DNA from 3 places in the Rhizobium sp. CG4 genome. Region 3 is predicted to be linked to each of the others. Evidence: riboswitches for the same ligand, from Rfam matches in the RefSeq annotation. Region 3 holds a riboswitch; each other region holds the start of a gene.

Region 1 (2,262 bases), on a different contig from region 3:
CGCATGTCGAAACCGGGGTTCACCTTGTCGACCAGACAGGCAAGGCGCTGGACGCTATCGTTGCTCAGGTTCAGGAAATCAACCAGCATGTTCACGCGATTGCTGAGGCAACCCGCGAACAGTCGGTTGGTCTTCAGGAAATCAACACCGCCGTCAACACCATGGATCAGGGCACGCAACAGAACGCTGCCATGGTCGAAGAAACAACGGCGGCAAGCCATGGTCTTGCAACGGAAGCCACGTCCCTTAACTCGCTGCTCGGCCAGTTCAGACTGACAGGCACCGGCGGTATGGCTGGTTTCGCAAGGCCTGCTGCTCCTCGCGCCGCCGCTTCGGCTTCGCGACCTGCTGCACCGGCACCGGTGGCAGCATCGACAAAGTCCAGGCCGATTGCGTCTCCAGCACGTGCACTGGGCAATAGGTTGGCGAGCGCCTTCGGTGGCGGTTCATCTGCCGCTGCGACTACAGCCAAGGAAGCGGACTGGACAGAATTCTGAGCCTCCAAGATTTTTGAGAATGAAAAATGCCGCCGCCTCAATCTCTGGGGCGGCGGTTTTCTTTTGTTCGGTCTGTCGCAATAGCCTTGACCTTGTCTGCGCCTTGGCCATAAGTGGCATCCGACGGTTCTCCAAAGGGTTGTACCTGGAGGGGATTAATAGGGAACATGGTGCGTTTCTATCGAAGAAACAATGCCATGGCTGCCCCCGCAACTGTAAGCGGATTGCCGCTCATCCTTGTGGTGTAGCTCTTACACCATGCCACTGTGCCGCTGAGTGCACGGGAAGGCAGATGAACGGCGTGAATTCGTGAGCCAGGAGACCTGCCGTTATTTGTTAATCCAACGCACCGGGCGGGGTTGTCCGGAAAGGAATAGTCATGTTATTACATAACATATGCATTTGTTGCCTCCGTTCATTGCATTGTTGGGTTAACCGCGCGTCGTTTTTCTAAACGCTGCACAAACCGGGCAATTTAGGCCCGTAATCTCAACTGCATTTCAAATATTTCCAATCGGGAGGCTTCCATGCGTGCCATCATAAAAACTCTCAGTGCTGTAACCGTTTTAGTTGCCGGGTTCTCTGCTAGTGCCCATGCGGCGACCCAATATCCGTTGACGGTTACCAATTGCGGTCAGTCGATTACGTTCGAAAAGGCGCCAGCAAAGATCGTTTCGATCGGACAGGGCATGACCGAAATCCTGTTTTCCCTTGGCTTGGCAGACAAGATTGCCGGTACCGCCGTTTGGGTTGGGCCGGTTTTGAAAGAATATGAAGGCGTCAATGCGCAAATTCCGCGCCTTGCAGACAATGACCCCAGCTTTGAATCGGTTGTCGGCAAAGAGCCTGATCTGGTTGCTGCGGAGTTCGAATGGCACGTCGGCACGCAGGGTTCTGTGGGCAAACGCGAACAATTCGGTTCACTTGGCATCAATACCTATGTTTCTCCTGCAGACTGCGTGGCCAAGATCAATGCCGATGGTGGCGATGGCGTACGCAAAGAACTTTTCACGATGGATCTGATCTATCAGCAGATCAGCGAACTCTCCGATATTTTCGATATCAAAGAACGGGGCGAAAAACTGGTAGCCGATCTGAGGGCACGTGAGGCCGCAGCCGTCGCGTCGATCGGAAACGCATCGTCGGCCAATCTTCCTGTTGTTTTCTGGTTCTCCAGCAAGGAAGTGAAGGGCGACGCCTATATTGCCGGTAAAAACAGTGCTCCGGCCTATATTCTGAAAACGCTTGGTGCCAAAAATGTCGTAAGCACGGAAGAAGAGTGGCCGCTGGTCGGTTGGGAAACCATTGCCGAATCCAACCCTGCTGTCGTCGTTATCGCTACCATGGATCGTCGCCGTTATGCCGCCGATGATCCTGCGGTCAAGATCGACTTCCTGGAGAACGATCCGGTCACCAGCCACATGGATGCCGTTAAGAACAAACATTTCGTCATGATGGATGCACAGTCCATGAACCCGACCATTCGTACGATTGATGGCATTGAAATCCTGGCAAAGGGTATCCAGGCGCTCGGGATTTCCAAGTGACAGAAATGCCTGCACGTCGTTCAGCATGGTGGCTGCCTTTGGCAGTCACCGTCTTTTTTCTGACGCTTCTCGGCTTCATGATAAGTCTTGCCGTGTCGATCGGCGAAATTTCCATTCCGCTCGATACGACGGTCAAGGCGATCATGAAACGCGCCTTTGGAATGCCGTTTGAAATCAGCCGCATCCATGAAGGCGTAATCTGGGACTATCGTCTGAGC
Region 2 (2,262 bases), on a different contig from region 3:
ACCGGAAGCAGAAGCAGAAATCAAGGCGTTTGCAGCCGAGCACCGCTGAGATAACTCAGCTGGCAACATCGCGGTCGAGAACCCGGCAGACACGCTGTGGACCCGAGGCGATATCGTTACCCAATGCGCGACGAATATCCCGACTGTTCAGATGAAGGCTTTTGTCGATTGGTAGGTTTTGTCGCTTGATCTTGTCGAGGGCGGCAGCTTCAAACGCAGCCTGATGCTCGGTAAAACAGGCAAGGCAGGCCTCGCTATCCGGTGATGCACCAAGCAGTGCCTTGAAAGCAAGGCGGTGCACGGCGCAAGGCGCGCCATGCCCGGGAACAGAAAAGCGCAGCGCATCAAGCGCCACGCTCCATTCGGCAGAACCGTTGTTCACTTGGCCGCTTCAAATCGCTTGAGGAACGTGCCGCTCAAGGCACCCAGCAACACCCAGAAGACAAAGCTGGTGAGTGTGGCAAGGATGATGAAACGGCGCTCCAGTGGCAGTGGTGCCAAAGCATGTTCGCCTTCTGGCGGCAACGGCGCACCAATGACATGCGGCGCAGCAATCAGCACGATGGCGAGAACCGCAGCCCATGGCTCACGACGGAAAGCCAAAAGCGCTAAACCACCTGCTGTTGCTACCGCAGTGCCAATCCACCAGGCCTGACGCGCGGCCAGTTCACCAGCCGGGCTTCCCGGCAATTCAGGCGGCAGACCGACCATCGGCGCCAGAGCCACGGCCGCAAAGCCGCCAAGCCCCCAGAACAGACCTTCACGCCAGCCAATATTGCTGCCCCGCAGTGAGATGAGGCCGGTCAGAACCAGTGCATAACCGATTGCCATCAGAATATTGGCAGCAGCCGTGTAGGCATTCCGCTCAAAACCATCCGCCGGTCCCCAGGCTTCTTCGTCATGAGCGTGGCCAGCAGGCGCAGCCGCTTCACCGGTTGCCGGTGCTGCGTCATGGTTATGCCCGGCCTCACCGCCAGCCGATTCGAATGTCTCGGCATGCAGGATCAACGGTGTGGTGCCGACATATTGCATGAAACTGACGGCAAGTCCGCAGATCAGCCCCACCAGAACGGATGTAAAAACGATATTACGAAAAGACGACATGCCGCTCTCCCTCAGTGGCAGGGAAAGGCGTTGGCATGGCGCGTATCATGCGCGGCATCATGCACGGCCTCGATATGCGAAAAGCCGACAAAACCGATGATGAACAGGCCGAAGAACACGGCCAGAAGCGACTGGACTGCGCTGGCAGATTTGACAGATACCACCTGCGTGGCGGCGTTGTTTTGGACAGACATGGTGAACCCTCTCGCTCAATGCATACGCAGTCTCAAAAACGGAACCGGCAGCGTATGCAATGGACACGCGGATCCGCAATCGACATCCGTCACCACGGGGAAGCACACGAAGAAAGAGGAAACCGCCGAAGCATTTCCGCAAAACCGCGCAAATTCCGGACACCCCGCCGGCATGGACACTCTCGCGATGGCAGGTCTCCTGGCTCACGGGTCGTAACCTGAAAACACCTTCCCGGTCTGTCTGTTTTTCGCATCGACAGTGCAAAATCACTATGATTTCGCATCGATGCGCCAGACCAGTGGCTCTTTGTTTTCAGGCTCTCCGTTCACAGTTGCGGGGGCAGCCACGAATGAGGACAGTTCCCTATCGTGTTCCCTTTTCATCCCGCCGGAAAACCCGGCAAGGAACCATCACATCTTTGTTATCCGGCGCGGCACGGTTTGAGTCAATGGGCGACGTTTCAATCGGGCAATCAGTGTCGCTGCGTGACAAGGTCATTGTACCGTTAGAGCTGAGAATGCGGAAATCTAATCAAAGTTTTAACTAAAATTTGCCAGTGAATAGTTATAGACATTAACCAAGTTTGACAGGTGGAGTTATGGGGTTTGATCGCATTTTCAGCACGGAAGCCGCGGCTATCCTGTCTGCATTCAGCCGATCGCAGGCCATCATATCTTTTACACCCGACGGCATGGTGATCGACGCCAACGAAAATTTCTGCGCGACGCTCGGTTACCGGCTCGATGAGATCAAGGGCCGTCACCATAGAATGTTCATGCGCGCAGAAGACGCTGCCGCAGCTGACTACACGACGTTCTGGAAGGGCCTCGCTTCCGGCCAGTATGAGCAACGCCAGTTCCGCCGCCTGACCAAGAGCGGTGAAGAAATCTGGATCCAGGCCAGCTATAACCCGATTATCCGCCGCGGCAAGGTTGTCAAGGTGGTGAAGATCGCCACCGACAT
Region 3 (2,262 bases):
AACGCGTGCTGCCATGTGGTTTTATCCTAAAACTCGATACCGGCCTGGGCTTTGACGCCAGCCTTGAAATGATGCTTCACCAGTGTCATCTCAGTCACCATATCGGCAGCATCGATCAACGGCTGCTTGGCGTTACGGCCGGTGACGACAACATGCAAATCGGGGCGACGGTTCTGCAATGTCTCGATCACGTCGTTCAGGTCGAGATATTCATAGCGGAGAGCAATGTTCAACTCGTCGAGGACAAGAAGTCCGATCGTTTTGTCTTCCATAAGCGTCTTTGCTTCCGCCCATGCCTTGGCGGCTGCGGCGATATCGCGCTTCAGATCCTGAGTGTCCCACGTGAAACCTTCGCCCATGGTGCGCCATTCGACGCGGTCTCCGAACAGAGTCAAGGCTTGTTGTTCACCGGTCGCCCAAGCGCCCTTTATGAACTGCACGACGCCGACGCGGCGGCCATTGCCAAGCATGCGCAGCGCCAGACCGAAGGCCGCGGTAGACTTGCCTTTACCCGGTCCAGTGTTGATGATCAAAAGCCCTTTTTCGACCGTTTTTTCCGCGACTTCGGCATCCTGGACGGCTTTGCGATTGACCATTTTTTGGCGATGACGCTCGGCCTCAGTTTCGGTAATCTCGCGGGTCATGGCGGTTTTCCTGTCATTGCTACGTCTAAAAAACGCTTATCTGCTATTTGCGAAGCGGCGACTATAGCCAATTTGCCTCACCCGGCAATGCTGGCGGCATGTGGGCTTTGCATTGACCGCAGCAGCGGTTGCGCCTAAGTGTAAATCACTGACGGTCTTTTTCCGGCAACGGGAAAAGCTAAGAGGGAACACGGTTCCGCCCCGATTTGACGGGCCACTCCGTGGCTGCCCCCGCAACTGTAAGCGGTCAGCCCACGCCGAAACGCCACTGGACATATGTTCGGGAAGGCGGCGACACGGGCGCCATAAGCCGCAAGCCAGGAGACCTGCCGTTTCAGGAAAATACGTCTGTCGGGCGGGGTGCTCCGGTCAGTCGAACCGATCGAATATCTGGCTATCATCGCGATGAATTGCCGTTTTCGATAACCGCACCCATGATTTTTTTGAAGGCGCGGAAAGCGAATACGGATTTGGATATTACGGCAACATCACCCTGCCCTGATGGTAAAACACAAAACGGCACCGCTGATGGTGTCGTCGTATTTGTCTGCCGAAACTGTCGCAGCGAGGACGATCCGAATGCCGATCCCCGCCCCGGCGCGCTTTTGTCATCTGCCGCTATCGCGAAGGCCCAGGATGTTGGCATCGAGGTACGTAGCGTCAATTGTCTTGCCAATTGCAAGCGTGGTTTGAGCGCCAGTATTCGCAGTGTTGATGGCTGGTCCTATATTTTTGGCGGCCTTGCACAAGACGATGCTGACGACCTGCTGATCGGCGCGCAATTGCTTGCCAGTGCGCCGGACGGTCTTATGCCTTGGCGCGGACGTCCCGACAGTTTGAAACGTGGCATGATTGCCCGTACTCCACCATTTGATTACACAGAGGAAAAATCATGAGCAATTCGCTGGACCGTGTTCCCTGCACCATCGTCACCGGTTTTCTGGGTGCTGGAAAAACCACGCTTTTGCGTGGTCTCCTGGAAAAACTGGAAGGCAAGCGTCTTGCGATTATCGTCAATGAGTTTGGCGATGTTGGCATTGATGGCGAAATCCTCAAGGGCTGCGGTATCGAAAGCTGCCCAGAAGAAAACATCGTTGAACTGGCAAATGGCTGCATTTGCTGCACGGTTGCCGATGATTTCCAGCCAGCGATCGAGCAGATACTCAGCCGCCAGCCGAAGGTGGAGCATATTTTGATCGAAACTTCCGGCCTTGCCCTGCCGAAGCCTCTGGTGCAGGCGTTCCAGTGGCCGGCAATCAAAAGCCGCGTCACGGTGGATGCTGTTATCGCTGTTGCCGACGGTGCTGCACTCGCAGAAGGCATGGTCTCGCATGATCTGGATGCTCTTGCTGCCCAGCGTGCCAATGACGAGGCGCTTGACCATGATGATCCAGTTGAAGAAGTGTTCGAAGACCAGATTGCCTGCGCTGACCTTATCGTCCTGACCAAGGGCGATCTGCTGGATGCCGAAGGTCTGGAACGCGCCAAGGCGCATATTGGCGAACATCTGCCCAAGGCTGCAAAGATCGTTGTAGCGTCCAATGGCGCCATTGATCCCGCTGTCCTGATCGGTCTTGGTCTTGCTGTGGAAGACGACATTGAAAATCGCCATACCCAT

What was found. Region 3 has a riboswitch for cobalamin ahead of HGO37_RS15830 (DUF1636 family protein). Riboswitches for the same ligand answer to the same signal wherever they lie in the genome.
Region 1: another riboswitch for cobalamin. It lies ahead of HGO37_RS22335 (ABC transporter substrate-binding protein); the one in region 3 lies ahead of HGO37_RS15830 (DUF1636 family protein).
Region 2: another riboswitch for cobalamin. It lies ahead of HGO37_RS09510 (CbtB domain-containing protein); the one in region 3 lies ahead of HGO37_RS15830 (DUF1636 family protein).

What each region holds. Positions count from the first base shown of each region.
Region 1 is NZ_JABAEG010000009.1:217,993-220,254, forward strand. Features, by position in the region: gene HGO37_RS22330 (methyl-accepting chemotaxis protein) at 1-497, shown strand, start outside; cobalamin riboswitch at 605-842, shown strand; gene HGO37_RS22335 (ABC transporter substrate-binding protein) at 1,025-2,044, shown strand; gene HGO37_RS22340 (FecCD family ABC transporter permease) at 2,050-2,262, shown strand, end outside.
Region 2 is NZ_JABAEG010000002.1:899,408-901,669, forward strand. Features, by position in the region: gene HGO37_RS09495 (type 1 glutamine amidotransferase family protein) at 1-49, shown strand, start outside; gene HGO37_RS09500 (hypothetical protein) at 56-382, opposite strand; gene HGO37_RS09505 (CbtA family protein) at 379-1,104, opposite strand; gene HGO37_RS09510 (CbtB domain-containing protein) at 1,116-1,298, opposite strand; cobalamin riboswitch at 1,471-1,726, opposite strand; gene HGO37_RS09515 (methyl-accepting chemotaxis protein) at 1,898-2,262, shown strand, end outside.
Region 3 is NZ_JABAEG010000005.1:90,667-92,928, forward strand. Features, by position in the region: gene HGO37_RS15820 (cobyric acid synthase) at 1-15, opposite strand, end outside; gene cobO (cob(I)yrinic acid a,c-diamide adenosyltransferase) at 27-644, opposite strand; cobalamin riboswitch at 780-992, shown strand; gene HGO37_RS15830 (DUF1636 family protein) at 1,115-1,540, shown strand; gene cobW (cobalamin biosynthesis protein CobW) at 1,537-2,262, shown strand, end outside.